Regions from separate parts of the Streptomyces sp. NPDC002701 genome, predicted to be linked through region 2. Evidence: predicted binding sites of a transcription regulator. Region 2 holds the regulator's gene; each other region holds the start of a gene.
What was found. The regulator HrcA, encoded in region 2, represses chaperone genes, less so after heat shock. The targets are predictions, from matches to a motif close to TTNGCACTCNGNNNNNCNGAGTGCNAA.
Positions count from the first base shown of each region.

Region 1 (4,794 bases), on a different contig from region 2:
CCCCCACCACCCGCTGCGCGGAGCACCCCACGGGGCCGGTCGACAAGGACGCCACCGACCTGTGCCTGCTCTGTGAGACCCGCCGCCGTCTCGCCCGCCGCTCGAAGGTGAACGACTCGTTCCAGGACTCCTTCCCGCAGGGCCGTCCGTCCGCCCCGGACGGCAGCGGGGAGCGTACGACGTCCCGCTACGGCGTCCGCGGCGACCGCCCCACACCTCAGCAGCGCTGGCTCCCCGAGATGTGGACCGGCCAGACCTGGCAGCTCTGCGGCACGCCCCGCCGTGACAAGCAGGAGGCCGAGCTGTATCTCGCCGCGCAGCGCCGCGGCCCGCGCCCGAGCATGGCCTACCGCCTGGTCCACGAGTTCACGGACTACGAGGTGCTGCGCATCTGGGGCACCCCGGTGAAGACCGACATCGAACCAATGGGCAACCTCTAGGCCCTGCCCGACAGGGGCGCGGGGAACTGCGCGGCCAGCCCCCACCGTCCCGCACCCACCCACCGAACCCGCACCGGACCCCACCGCCCCATAACCACCGGCCCCGCACGGGACCCCCACCGGCCCCGCAATCAGCTTCAGCTCAGCGAGCGCAGCGACTCCGCATTGAAGGGGGCCAGTTCGTCGAACCGTCCCGCCAGGACCTTCGTCGCCCACTGCGGGTCCTGGAGCAGCGCGCGGCCGACGGCGATCAGGTCGAACTCCTCGTTCTCCAGGCGGTCGAGCAGGTCGTCGATGCCCTTGACCGGGGCGCCCTCACCGCGGAAACCCTTCAGGAAGTCGCCGTCGAGGCCGACCGACCCGACCGTGATGACGGGCTTCCCGGTGAGCTTCTTCGTCCAGCCGGCCAGGTTCAGGCCGGAGCCGTCGAACTCCGGCAGCCAGTAGCGGCGCGTCGACGCGTGGAAGGCGTCCACGCCGGCCGAGGCGAGAGGCGCCAGCAGGGCCTCCAGCTCCGCCGGGGTCTCCGCCAGGCGCGCCTTGTAGACGTCCTGCTTCCACTGCGAGTAGCGGAAGATGACGGGGAAGGCCGGCGAGACGGCTGCCCGCACCGCGGCCACGATCTCCGCCGCGAACTTCGTACGGGCCACGAGGTCACCGCCGTACGCGTCCGTACGCCGGTTCGTGCCAGCCCACAGGAACTGGTCGAGCAGGTAGCCGTGCGCGCCGTGCAGTTCGACCCCGTCGAAGCCGATGCGCTCGGCGGCGGCCGCGGCCTCGGCGAAGGCCCGGACGACGTCGTCCAGGTCGGCCTGGGTCATCTCCTTGCCCTGGCCCGCGGTGCCGTCGAGGCGCAGCCCGGACGGACCGACCGCGGGCGCGTCGGCGAACGGCGGCTCACCCGCGGAGCGGACCATGCCGATGTGCCAGAGCTGCGGCACGATCGTCCCGCCCGCCGCGTGCACCGCCTCGGCGACCTTCGCCCACCCGGCGAGCTGCTCCTCCCCGTGGAAGCGCGGGATCCGGTCGCTCTGCCCGGCGGACTCGTGGCCCACGTAGGTGCCCTCGGTGACGATCAGACCGACCCCGGCGGCGGCGCGGCGCGCGTAGTACGAGACCACGTCGTCCCCCGGGATGCCGCCCGGCGAGAACGCCCGGGTCATCGGCGCCATGACGATGCGGTTCGGCACGGTCAGTCCGTTGAGGTCGACGGGCCGGGAGAGGAGTTCGGCCGCGCGGGAGGCGGAAGCGGAGACGGAGGTGTCGACAGTCACGTAGAGGCTCCTCGTGGGGTGGAGTGTTCGGTCGGTGAAGCGGTCCAGCCGGTGAAGCGGTCGGTCGGCGGAGCCATGTGCCCGTACGCGCATCCCATTGGGTATGTGCATACGCATGGACCCCACCCGGCAACAACCGCCCCGGCGCCCGACGCATTCCGCCGACCCGCCGCACACCGCAGTGACCCCGGACACGCCGAAGGGCGGCACCCCTGGAACGGGGTACCGCCCTCCTGCACGTACTACGGGTTATGAACTACCGAGCCGGGGCTCAGAAGTCCATGTCACCGCCCGGCATACCGCCACCGGCGCCGGCGCCGGCTGCGGCCTTCTCCGGCTTGTCGGCGATGACGGCCTCGGTGGTGAGGAACAGCGCGGCGATGGAGGCGGCGTTCTGCAGGGCAGAGCGCGTGACCTTCGCCGGGTCGATGATGCCTTCGGCGATCATGTCCACGTACTCACCGGTCGCGGCGTTCAGGCCGTGGCCGACGGGCAGGTTGCGGACCTTCTCGACGATGACGCCACCCTCGAGACCACCGTTGACGGCGATCTGCTTGAGCGGGGCCTCCAGGGCGAGCTTCACGGCGTTGGCGCCGGTCGCCTCGTCACCCGTGAGCTCGAGCTTCTCGAACACCGAGGAAGCCTGGAGCAGAGCCACGCCACCACCGGCGACGATGCCCTCCTCGACGGCCGCCTTCGCGTTGCGAACGGCGTCCTCGATGCGGTGCTTGCGCTCCTTGAGCTCGACCTCGGTGGCGGCACCGGCCTTGATGACGGCCACGCCGCCGGCCAGCTTCGCCAGACGCTCCTGGAGCTTCTCGCGGTCGTAGTCCGAGTCGGAGTTCTCGATCTCGGCACGGATCTGGTTGACGCGACCGGCAACCTGGTCCGCCGAGCCCGAGCCGTCGACGATCGTGGTCTCGTCCTTGGTGATGACGACCTTGCGGGCACGGCCCAGCAGGTCCAGACCCGCGTTCTCCAGCTTGAGGCCGACCTCCTCGGAGATGACCTCGCCGCCCGTGAGGATGGCGATGTCGCCGAGCATGGCCTTGCGGCGGTCACCGAAGCCCGGAGCCTTGACGGCGACGGACTTGAAGGTGCCACGGATCTTGTTGACGACCAGCGTCGACAGCGCCTCGCCCTCGACGTCCTCGGCGATGATCAGCAGCGGCTTGCCGCCCTGCATGACCTTCTCGAGGAGCGGGAGCAGGTCCTTGACGTTGGCGATCTTCGAGTTGGCGATCAGGATGTACGGGTCGTCGAGGACGGCCTCCATACGCTCCATGTCGGTGGCGAAGTACGCCGAGATGTAGCCCTTGTCGAAGCGCATACCCTCGGTGAGTTCCAGCTCCAGACCGAAGGTCTGGGACTCCTCGACGGTGATGACGCCTTCCTTGCCGACCTTGTCCATCGCCTCGGCGATGAGCTCGCCGATCTGGGTGTCGGCGGCGGAGATGGAGGCCGTCGAAGCGATCTGCTCCTTGGTCTCGACATCCTTGGCCTGCTCAAGGAGGGCACCGGAGACGGCCTCGACGGCCTTCTCGATACCGCGCTTGAGAGCCATCGGGTTGGCGCCGGCGGCTACGTTGCGCAGGCCCTCGCGGACCAGCGCCTGGGCGAGAACGGTCGCCGTGGTCGTTCCGTCGCCCGCGACGTCGTCCGTCTTCTTGGCGACTTCCTTGACCAGCTCGGCGCCGATCTTCTCGTACGGGTCCTCGAGCTCGATCTCCTTGGCGATGGAAACACCATCGTTGGTGATCGTGGGGGCGCCCCACTTCTTCTCGAGGACGACGTTGCGACCCTTGGGACCAAGGGTGACCTTGACGGCGTCGGCGAGCTGGTTCATCCCGCGCTCGAGACCGCGCCGTGCCTCCTCGTCGAACGCGATGATCTTGGCCATGTGAAGTGGTCCTCCCGGACTGGGGTGGAATCTCCAGGACCGCGCCTGCGCCCGCGACGGACGGCCTGCCGACCTCGTGGTTCCTTGCCCCACCCGGCCTGCGGGCCTCACCGACCCGGTCCTCGTTGTCACTCTCACCTTCAGAGTGCTAACGCAATGATTAGCACTCGACCCATGAGAGTGCAAGCGCCTCTCGATGATCCCCAGGTGAGAACGGGTGCGACACCCGGGCACCCGGCCACCCAGGGCACCCGGCGACCCCGCGCCTCGCGTCCCGCAGGTCCTGCGCCCCGCCTCCCGCGCCGCGGCATGCCGAAGGGCTCGCACCCCGTGAGGTGCGAGCCCTTCGGAAGAAGAACGTCGCTGCAGTAAGTCGGCGCGTGCTTCAGCCGGTCGCCAGACGGACCATGTCCGCCTGCGGCCCCTTCTGGCCCTGCGAGATCTCAAAATCGACCCGCTGACCCTCTTCCAGGGTGCGGTAGCCGTCCATCTGAATCGCGCTGTAGTGGACGAAAACATCCGCACCACCGTCGACCGCGATGAAGCCGTACCCCTTCTCCGCGTTGAACCACTTGACGGTGCCCTGAGCCATGCCTAACTCCCCTATTACTGGCCCTTGCACAGACCCGCACTTCGCGGATCCGGGTCAGACCTCACCCCCCAACGGTTGGGGGTGTGCGCCGGAACGCGTCGACCGCGGCTGAATGTATCTGTCCAACTGCCGTCTGCAACAGGTCAATCCGACGAGAATTCTGGGCGCGGCCGATCGGCGATATGTGAAGGATTCACGAAGATTCAGGGCAACTCGGGCCCCACGAATGCCATAAACGGCTCAAAAAGGCCGGGCACTTTGGCTGCTTCTGGTCGGGCTCCGGGCGCGATCTCATATGCGCCGGACCGACGGAGTGCAGCAGCTTCCCCAACTGTACCGCGCTCAACCATACAGAATTGCCCCCTCCGCTTCTCTCACGGAGGGGGCAATTCGATGAACTCTGCGTGTCGGGAATTACCGAGGGTAATTCCGGCCGCCGGACCGGTTTCGGCCCCGGTGGCCGGGAGGCGCGGCCGGGGGCCCGCTCAGCCGCCGGCGACCGCCGGGATGATCGAGACCCCGGCGCCGTCCGGCGTCGCGGTCTCGAGCCCCTGCTCGAACCGGACGTCGTCGTCGTTCACGTACACG
Region 1 is NZ_JBIAQL010000015.1:109,008-113,801, forward strand. Features, by position in the region: gene ACFYXC_RS30280 (hypothetical protein) at 1-440, shown strand, start outside; gene ACFYXC_RS30285 (NADH:flavin oxidoreductase) at 578-1,714, opposite strand; gene groL (chaperonin GroEL) at 1,986-3,614, opposite strand; gene ACFYXC_RS30295 (cold-shock protein) at 4,000-4,206, opposite strand; gene ACFYXC_RS30300 (ubiquitin-like small modifier protein 1) at 4,692-4,794, opposite strand, start outside.
Region 1: the regulator HrcA is predicted to act here: its motif matches at 3,775-3,801, upstream of groL (chaperonin GroEL).

Region 2 (4,794 bases):
CCTCGACGTAGATGCGTCCCGCGCGGGCCACCCGGGCCCGCGCTCCGGGCACGGCGACCGACCCGGAAGCCGTACGCGTGGGGCGTACCGGCCCGGCGGACGGGCGTACGAGCGTCACCACGCGCCCCTCCAGCAGGAACCCGCGCGGCTCCAGCGGGAACACCCGGTGCTTGCCGAAGCGGTCCTCCAGCGTCACCGTCCCCGCCTCGCAGCGGAGCACGGCACCGCAGAACCCGGTCCCGGGCTCCTCGACGACGAGCCCCGGCTCCGCCGCGACCTCGGGCACGGGCTTGGGCTTCTTCCACGGAGGGGTCAGATCCGCTGAGTACTGGCGCATTCGGATGACGATAGGAGAAGGGCGCGGCCGGGCGCGCCGACACCCCCCGCGACACGCCGGAACAGCGCTCACGGCACGTCGAAACGCCGCGCCAGCGCGTCCCGTTGGGCCCGTACGAACGCCGCGTCCACCACCGCACCGTGACCGGGCACGTACACCGCGTCCTCGCCCCCGAGAGCCAGCAGCCGGTCCAGGGCGGCCGGCCAGTGGGAGGGCACGGCGTCGGGACCCGCCTGGGGCTCGCCGGACTCCTCGACCAGGTCCCCGCAGAAGACGATCTCCGGGGTACCGGTTCCGGCCACCAGGACCGCCAGGTCGTGGCGGGTGTGTCCGGGACCGACGTTCGCCAGCAGGACCTGCCGGCCCCCGCCCAGGTCGAGCGTCCACTCGCCGGAGACGAGGTGGCGCGGCCGGACCAGGAGATCCGCCGCCTCGGCCGCCTCGTCGGGGTCGGCGCCGTTGCGTACGGCGTCGGCGCGCAGTTCCTCCCGCTCGTGGCCGAGAACCCGCTCGGCGCCCACCGCCGCGAACACCTCGACCCCGGCGAAGGCCGCCGCCCCGAAGACGTGGTCGAAGTGCGGATGCGTCAGCGCGAGGTGCGTGACCCGCCCGCCCCCGAGCAGCCGCCGCGCCCGCGCGCGCAGCCACGCGCCCTCCCGCAGGCTCGATCCCGCGTCGACCATGAGCGCCGCGTCCTCGCCGACCACCAGCCCGGCGGTGCAGTCCCAGACCGGAAGCCGGCACCGCCCGACGAACGGCGACAGCTCCTCCCAGCCGGACTCGCCGCGCTCGGCCCCTTCCCAAGTCACCTTCATGCGCCGACGCTAGCGGCAGAGACGCCTGCATGTTCCCGACAGAGCGGGACAGCCTTGTACACGTCGCCGCACCCGGTGTGCCCGTCGTCGTGACATCGCAGGCCCGCCCTTGCCCGGCCCGTACCAACCGGCCGTACACTTGGCCGGGGATGCTGGCACTCGCGCGCGCTGAGTGCCAGACGACAGGCACCGAAGACGACCGATGACCGCGGCGAGGACCACAGACGGAGGTGTGCGCGATGCTCAGTGAACGCAGGCTCGAAGTGCTGCGCGCCATCGTCCAGGACTACGTGGGCACGGAGGAGCCGGTCGGCTCGAAGGCGCTGACCGAGCGCCACCGGCTGGGTGTGTCCCCGGCGACCGTCCGCAACGACATGGCGGTCCTGGAGGACGAGGGGTACATCGCCCAGCCGCACACCAGTGCCGGGCGGATTCCCACGGACAAGGGCTACCGCCTCTTCGTCGACAAGCTCGCGGGCGTCAAGCCGATGACCGCGCCGGAGAAGCGGGCGATCCACCACTTCCTGGACGGTGCCGTCGACCTCGACGACGTCGTCGGGCGGACCGTGCGGCTCCTCGCCCAGCTCACCCGGCAGGTGGCGGTCGTCCAGTACCCCTCGCTCACCCGCTCGACCGTGCGTCATGTGGAGCTGCTGTCGCTGGCCCCGGCCCGCGTCATGCTCGTCCTGATCACGGACACCGGCCGGGTCGAGCAGCGCATGGTGGACTGCCCGGCCCCCTTCGGGGAGGCGTCCCTCGCGGATCTGCGCGCGCGGCTCAACAGCCGGATCACGGGGCGCCGTTTCGCGGACGTCCCGCAACTGGTGCAGGATCTCCCCGACGCCTTCGAGGCGGAGGACCGGGGGACGGTCGCGACGGTGCTCTCCACCCTGCTGGAGACCCTCGTCGAGGAGACCGAGGAGCGGCTGATGATCGGTGGCACCGCCAATCTGACGCGCTTCGGACATGACTTTCCCCTCACCATCCGTCCGGTCCTTGAGGCGTTGGAGGAGCAGGTCGTGCTCCTCAAACTGCTGGGTGAGGTAAACGATTCGGGCATGGCCGTACGGATCGGTCACGAGAACGCCCATGAAGGACTCAACTCCACGTCCGTCGTCTCGGTCGGCTACGGTTCGGGCGGCGAAGCAGTCGCCAAACTCGGCGTCGTCGGACCGACGCGCATGGATTACCCCGGAACGATGGGAGCGGTACGAGCGGTGGCACGGTACGTAGGACAGATCCTGGCGGAGTCGTAAGTGGCCACGGACTACTACGCCGTACTCGGCGTGCGCCGCGACGCGTCCCAGGACGAGATCAAGAAGGCATTCCGGCGGCTCGCCCGCGAGCTGCACCCGGACGTCAATCCCGATCCGAAGACGCAGGAGCGCTTCAAGGAGATCAACGCCGCGTACGAGGTGTTGTCGGACCCGCAGAAGAAGCAGGTCTACGACCTCGGCGGCGACCCGCTGTCCCAGGCGGGCGGCGGTGGCGCGGGCGGCTTCGGCGCGGGCGGGTTCGGGAACTTCTCGGACATCATGGACGCGTTCTTCGGTACGGCGTCGCAGCGGGGCCCGCGGTCCCGCACGCGGCGCGGCCAGGACGCGATGATCCGCCTGGAGATCGAGCTCGACGAGGCGGCCTTCGGCACCACGAAGGACATACAGGTCGACACGGCCGTCGTCTGCACCACCTGCAGCGGCGAGGGCGCGGCGCCGGGCACCTCCGCGCAGACCTGTGACATGTGCCGCGGCCGCGGCGAGGTGTCGCAGGTCACGCGGTCCTTCCTGGGCCAGGTCATGACGTCCCGGCCGTGCCCGCAGTGCCAGGGCTTCGGAACGGTCGTCCCGACGCCGTGCCCCGAGTGCGCGGGCGACGGACGGGTGCGCTCGCGCCGGACCCTGACCGTGAAGATCCCCGCGGGTGTCGACAACGGCACGCGGATCCAGCTCGCGGGCGAGGGCGAGGTCGGCCCCGGCGGCGGCCCCGCCGGTGACCTGTACGTCGAGATCCACGAGCTGCCGCACAACATGTTCCAGCGGCGCGGCGACGACCTGCACTGCACGGTCACCATCCCGATGACCGCGGCGGCGCTCGGCACCAAGGTCCCGCTGGAGACGCTCGACGGGCTCGAAGAGGTCGACATCCGTCCCGGCACGCAGTCCGGGCAGTCGATCCCGCTGCACGGGCGCGGAGTCACGCATCTGCGCGGCGGCGGGCGCGGCGACCTCATCGTCCACGTCGAGGTCATGACGCCGACGAAGCTCGACCCCGAGCAGGAGCGGGTGCTGCGGGAGCTGGCCCAGCTGCGCGGCGAGGAGCGGCCCACCGGGCAGTTCCAGCCCGGCCAGCAGGGATTGTTCTCCCGGTTGAAGGACGCGTTCAACGGCCGTACCTGAGCGGTGTCCGCCGGGCCCGCCGCGGCATGTCCCGGTGGCGCGTGCCCGGCGGAAGGCCGGATTCGGACTTGTACGGAGGACGTGACAACATGCCGTCATGTCCTCCGCGCTGACCGATCTTTTCCCCCTTCCGATCGTGCAGGCCCCGATGGCGGGCGGCGTCTCCGTGCCGCAGCTCGCCGCGGCCGTGTCCGACGCCGGAGGGCTCGGCTTCCTCGCCGCCGGGTACAAGACGGCCGACGGCATGTACGAGGACATCAAGCAGCTGCGCGCCGCCACGAACCGGCCGTTCGGCGTGAACCTGTTCATGCCGCAGCCGGAGTACGCCGACCGGGCCGCCGTCGAGGTGTACGCCCACCAGCTCGCCGGTGAGGCGTCCTGGTACGAGACGGAGCTGGGCGATCCCGACAGCGGACGCGACGACGGTTACGAGACCAAGCTCGCCGTCCTCCTCGACAACCCGGTGCCGGTCGTCTCCTTCCACTTCGGCTGCCCCAGCCGTGACGTCCTGGAATCTCTCAGCCGGGCCGGCACCCTGACCCTGGTCACGGCCACCACCGCCGAGGAGGCGCAGGCCGTGCAGTGGGCGGGCGCCGACGCGGTCATCGTGCAGGGCGTCGAGGCCGGCGGCCACCAGGGCACCCACCGCGACAACCCCGAGACCGACGGCTCCGGCATAGGGCTGCTGTCGCTCGTCGCACAGGTCCGCGAGACCGTGCAGATCCCGATCGTCGCGGCCGGCGGCATCATGCGCGGCAGCCAGATCGCCGCCGCCCTGGCCGCCGGCGCGAGCGCCGCCCAGCTGGGCACGGCCTTCCTCGCCACCCCGGAGTCCGGCGCCAGCGCCGTGCACAAGCAGGCGCTGACCAACCCCCTCTTCGTCCGTACGCAGTTGACGCGGGCGTTCTCCGGCCGGCCCGCGCGGGGGCTGATGAACCGCTTCATGCGCGAGCACGGGCCGTACGCGCCCGCCGCCTACCCCGAGGTCCACCACCTCACCTCCGCACTGCGCAAGGCGGCCGCCAAGGCCGGGGACGCGCAGGGGATGGCCCTGTGGGCGGGGCAGGGCCACCGGCTCGCCCGCGAGCTGCCGGCGGGCCAGCTGGTCGAGGTGCTGGCGGCCGAACTCGCCGTCGCCAGGACAGCGTTGTCGGACGGGCCGGGCGGGGGCGTCGGGCGGTGACCGCGCCGGTGTTCGTGGTGGACGAGGTGCCGGGCGCCGGTGAGTTCGTGCTCGGCGGGCCCG
Region 2 is NZ_JBIAQL010000001.1:513,886-518,679, forward strand. Features, by position in the region: gene ACFYXC_RS02145 (DUF3097 domain-containing protein) at 1-337, opposite strand, end outside; gene ACFYXC_RS02150 (MBL fold metallo-hydrolase) at 406-1,152, opposite strand; gene hrcA (heat-inducible transcriptional repressor HrcA) at 1,392-2,408, shown strand; gene dnaJ (molecular chaperone DnaJ) at 2,409-3,548, shown strand; gene ACFYXC_RS02165 (nitronate monooxygenase) at 3,646-4,731, shown strand; gene ACFYXC_RS02170 (16S rRNA (uracil(1498)-N(3))-methyltransferase) at 4,728-4,794, shown strand, end outside.

Region 3 (4,794 bases), on a different contig from region 2:
TTCAAGAAGATGCAGGCCGCGGGTGTCGTCCTGAACAACCACACCCTCAGCCACCGCTACATGCCGGACCTCTCGTACGACGCGCAGAAGCGGGAGATCTGCGGCATGCAGGACGTGATCGAGAAGCGGTACGGCAAACGCCCGGCCCTCTTCCGCCCGCCCTTCGGCAACTACAACGAGGACACCCTGCGCGCGGCCAGAGCCTGCGGCATCAAGGCGGTGCCCCTCTGGAACGAGGAGGTCTTCGTCGACCGCTGGGACTACCGGGAGTGGAACCGGGACCTGCGCCCCGGGGACATCGTCCTCAGCCACTTCCGCGGCGAGGAGGACTGGGACGGCACGATGCCCGACATGGTCCGCCGCTTCCTGAACCTGGTCACCGACAAGGGGTACGCGGTGGCGCGCCTGGAGGACTACCTGTGAGGCAGCGGGCGGTCACCGGCGCTCTGCTCGCGGGCGCGCTCTGCTTGTCCGCCCTCGCCGGCTGCGCCCGGTCCGTGGAGCCCGGCGCACGGCCGGGCGAGGACGCCGGGCGGAAGGTGCGCACGCAGGGGCCGCCGGTGGACGCGTACCGCCGCTGGGGCCTGCGGGCCCCGCTCGCCCCGGCGCCGCGCCCGCCCGCCCGGCGGCCCGCGGTACGCGCCGCCGGGCCGGGGCTTCCGCCCGTCGTGGACCGTGTCCCCACACGCGACAAGGTCGTTTTCCTGACCTTCGACGACGGCGCCGAGAAGGACCCGCGGTTCGTGGACCTGGTGCGCGACCTGCGGCTACCGGTCACGGTGTTCCTCACGGACAGCGTGGCCGGGCCCGGGTACGCGCACTTCGGCCGGCTGCGCGCGGCCGGCGCGAGCGTGCAGAACCACACCCTCGACCATCCGTACCTGCCCGGCCTGCCGTACGCGGGCCAGCGGGCCGAGATCTGCGGCCAGCAGGAGAAGCTGAAGCAGCGCTTCGGGATCCGGCCGCGGCTGTTCCGGCCGCCGTACGGGAAGTACGACGACGACACGGTGCGGGCGGCGGGGGACTGCGGGATCGCGGCGGTCGTCCTGTCGCGCGAGGGGGGTCCGCTCCGGGCCGGCGACATCCTCCCGTCCCCGTCCCCGGAGGGCCGGGACGGCACGAGCCTGACGGCTGCGACGGTCGCGCTGCTGCGCCGCGTCCAGGAGGCGGGCCTGACGGTGGCCCGCCTGGAGGACTACCTCTAGGAATCCTCGTGCGGGCTCCGCCCTCGGACCCCCGTTGCGCAGTTCCCCGCGCCCCTAGGCACCTAGGGGCGCGGGGAACTGCGCGATCAGCCCCCGCCGGGCCCGCAGACGAAACCGATGGGGGTCCGGGGGCGCAGCCCCAGGGGCGTTCACCCGGGCCCGGCCGAGCCCGGATCGCCGCCATCCGCCGGAGGCAACTGGCACTCCGCTTGACCGAGTGCTAATCACAGTCATAGTCTCAGCTCTGGCACTCACCGCAGGAGAGTGCCAATAGCGACGGGCAGGTCCGGCACCCGCGACGACGGATCCACCTGGTCGCCACCTCAGACAGTTAACCCCGTGAGATCTCCGAAGGGGGAGGTCGGATCGTGACGACCACCAGCTCCAAGGTTGCCATCAAGCCGCTCGAGGACCGCATTGTGGTCCAGCCGCTCGACGCCGAGCAGACCACCGCCTCTGGCCTGGTCATTCCGGACACCGCGAAGGAGAAGCCCCAGGAGGGCGTCGTCCTTGCCGTGGGTCCGGGCCGCTTCGAGAACGGCGAGCGTCTTCCGCTCGACGTGAAGACCGGCGACATCGTGCTCTACAGCAAGTACGGCGGCACCGAGGTGAAGTACAACGGCGAGGAGTACCTCGTCCTCTCGGCTCGCGACGTGCTCGCGATCATCGAGAAGTAATTCACCCAGGTTTGCTTTGAACTGCGCCCCTGGCCCCCGCGAGTACTAAAAAGCCGGGTGCTGGGGGCGCTGTTCGTTTTTTCGAGAGGACTGAATCAGCTCCATGGCGAAGATCCTGAAGTTCGACGAGGACGCCCGTCGTGCCCTCGAGCGCGGCGTCAACAAGCTTGCCGACACGGTCAAGGTGACGATCGGCCCCAAGGGCCGCAACGTCGTCATCGACAAGAAGTTCGGCGCCCCCACCATCACCAACGACGGTGTCACCATCGCCCGTGAGGTCGAGGTCGACGACCCGTACGAGAACCTCGGTGCCCAGCTGGTGAAGGAGGTGGCGACCAAGACCAACGACATCGCGGGTGACGGTACGACCACCGCCACCGTGCTCGCCCAGGCGCTCGTACGCGAGGGCCTGAAGAACGTGGCCGCCGGCGCGTCCCCCGCCCTCCTGAAGAAGGGCATCGACGCCGCCGTCGCCGCGGTCTCCGAGGAGCTCCTCGCGACCGCCCGCCCGATCGACGAGAAGTCCGACATCGCCGCCGTCGCCGGTCTGTCCGCCCAGGACAGCCAGGTCGGCGAGCTCATCGCCGAGGCGATGGACAAGGTCGGCAAGGACGGTGTCATCACCGTCGAGGAGTCCAACACCTTCGGCCTGGAGCTGGACTTCACCGAGGGCATGGCCTTCGACAAGGGCTACCTGTCCCCCTACATGGTGTCCGACCAGGAGCGTATGGAGGCCGTCCTCGACGACCCGTACATCCTGATCCACCAGGGCAAGATCTCCTCGATCCAGGACCTGCTCCCCCTGCTCGAGAAGGTCATCCAGGCCAACGCCTCGAAGCCGCTGCTGATCATCGCCGAGGACGTCGAGGGCGAGGCCCTGTCGACCCTGGTCGTGAACAAGATCCGCGGCACCTTCAACGCGGTGGCCGTCAAGGCCCCCGGCTTCGGCGACCGCCGCAAGGCCATGCTCGGTGACATCGCGACGCTCACCGGCGCCACGGTCATCGCCGAGGAGGTCGGCCTCAAGCTCGACCAGGTCGGCCTGGACGTGCTGGGCACCGCCCGCCGCGTGACGGTCACCAAGGACGACACGACGATCGTCGACGGCGGCGGCAACAGCGCCGACGTGGCCGGCCGTGTCAACCAGATCAAGGCCGAGATCGAGTCCACGGACTCCGACTGGGACCGCGAGAAGCTCCAGGAGCGCCTCGCGAAGCTGGCCGGCGGCGTGTGCGTGATCAAGGTCGGCGCCGCCACCGAGGTGGAGCTGAAGGAGAAGAAGCACCGTCTCGAGGACGCCATCTCCGCGACCCGCGCCGCGGTCGAGGAGGGCATCGTCTCCGGTGGTGGCTCCGCGCTCGTCCACGCCGTGAAGGTCCTGGAGGGCAACCTCGGCAAGACCGGCGACGAGGCCACCGGTGTCGCCGTCGTCCGCAAGGCCGCCGTCGAGCCGCTGCGCTGGATCGCCGAGAACGCCGGCCTGGAGGGCTACGTCATCACCTCCAAGGTCGCCGAGCTCGACAAGGGCCAGGGCTTCAACGCCGCGACCGGCGAGTACGGCGACCTGGTCAAGGCCGGTGTCATCGACCCGGTCAAGGTCACCCGCTCCGCCCTGGAGAACGCCGCCTCCATCGCCTCCCTGCTCCTCACGACCGAGACCCTGGTCGTCGAGAAGCCGGCCGAGGAAGAGGCCGACGCCGGTCACGGCGGCCACGGCCACTCCCACTAGGCGCTCCGCCGGGCCCGCGGTGGTGAACCGCGGGCCCGGTAAGGGCTGCTCGCGCAGTTCCTCGTGCCCCTGAGGGGCACGGTGGCTCCAGGCGAAGGCCCGGCTCCCCGCTCAGGCGGGGGCCGGGCCTTCGTGGTGCGTGCCGGAGGTTCCGGCGGATCACTTGGGCCCGTACTTGCGTCCCGTCTTCGCGCTGACCCCGCCGGCCAGTCCCCGCGGGGGCAGCTTCGACAAGCCGGCCAGGACCTTGTAGCGCGCGTCCGGGATGGACAACGACTTGCCCCGGGCCAGATCGGCCAGACCGGCCGCGACCACCTTGTCGGCGTCCAGCCACATCCAGTTGGGGATGTTCTCCGTGCCCACCCCGGCCCGCTCGTGGAACTCGGTCCGCACGAACCCGGGGCACAGCGCCATCAGGCGGACGCCGCTGCCCACGAGGTCCCGTGCCACGCCCTGGGTGAACTGCACGACCCACGCCTTCGACGCCCCGTACGTCCCGCGCGGGGTGAACGCGGCCATGGACGCCACGTTGACGACACCGCCGCGTCCGCGGGTGCGCATGGACTCGGACGCCGCCGACGTCAGCCGGAGCACCGCCTCGCAGTGCACCTTGAGCATCCGCAGCTCGTCCTCCAGCGGTACGTCCAGATACACGCCCTTGTTGCCGAAGCCCGCGTTGTTGACGAGCAGATCGACCGCGTTCTTGCGGTCCGAGACGCGGGCGGCCACCGCCTCGATGCCCTCGTCCGTCGCCAGGTCCGCGGTCAGCACCTCCGCCTCGATGCCGTGCCGGTCGTGCAGTTCCGTCGCCTGTTCGCCGAGCCGCTTCGTGTCACGCGCCACCAGCACCAGGTTGTGCCCGTCGGAGGCCAGCCGCCGCGCGAAGGCGGCACCGATACCCGCTGTCGATCCCGTAATCAGAGCCGTTGTCATGGCCCAAGGTTAGTGACCCGCGGCACGTCGTTCAGCCCGGGACGACCCCAGAAACGGCCGCCGTACCGCCCCGGTCACACCTCGCCGCCGCCGTGCTTCTCGACGTACTTCCGCGCCATGTCCCGTATCTCCGGGTGCAGGGCGTCCCCCGCCGCCAACACCCGGGGCAGCAGCGTCCGTTCGAGCGTGGCCGCGCGGAACGAGAAGGCGGTGGTCACCTCGTGGTCCGGCCGGTGCACGATCTCGATCG
Region 3 is NZ_JBIAQL010000003.1:647,812-652,605, reverse strand. Features, by position in the region: gene ACFYXC_RS11315 (polysaccharide deacetylase family protein) at 1-423, shown strand, start outside; gene ACFYXC_RS11310 (polysaccharide deacetylase family protein) at 420-1,205, shown strand; gene groES (co-chaperone GroES) at 1,574-1,882, shown strand; gene groL (chaperonin GroEL) at 1,986-3,611, shown strand; gene ACFYXC_RS11295 (SDR family NAD(P)-dependent oxidoreductase) at 3,771-4,544, opposite strand; gene ACFYXC_RS11290 (MOSC domain-containing protein) at 4,619-4,794, opposite strand, start outside.
Region 3: the regulator HrcA is predicted to act here: its motif matches at 1,403-1,429, upstream of groES (co-chaperone GroES).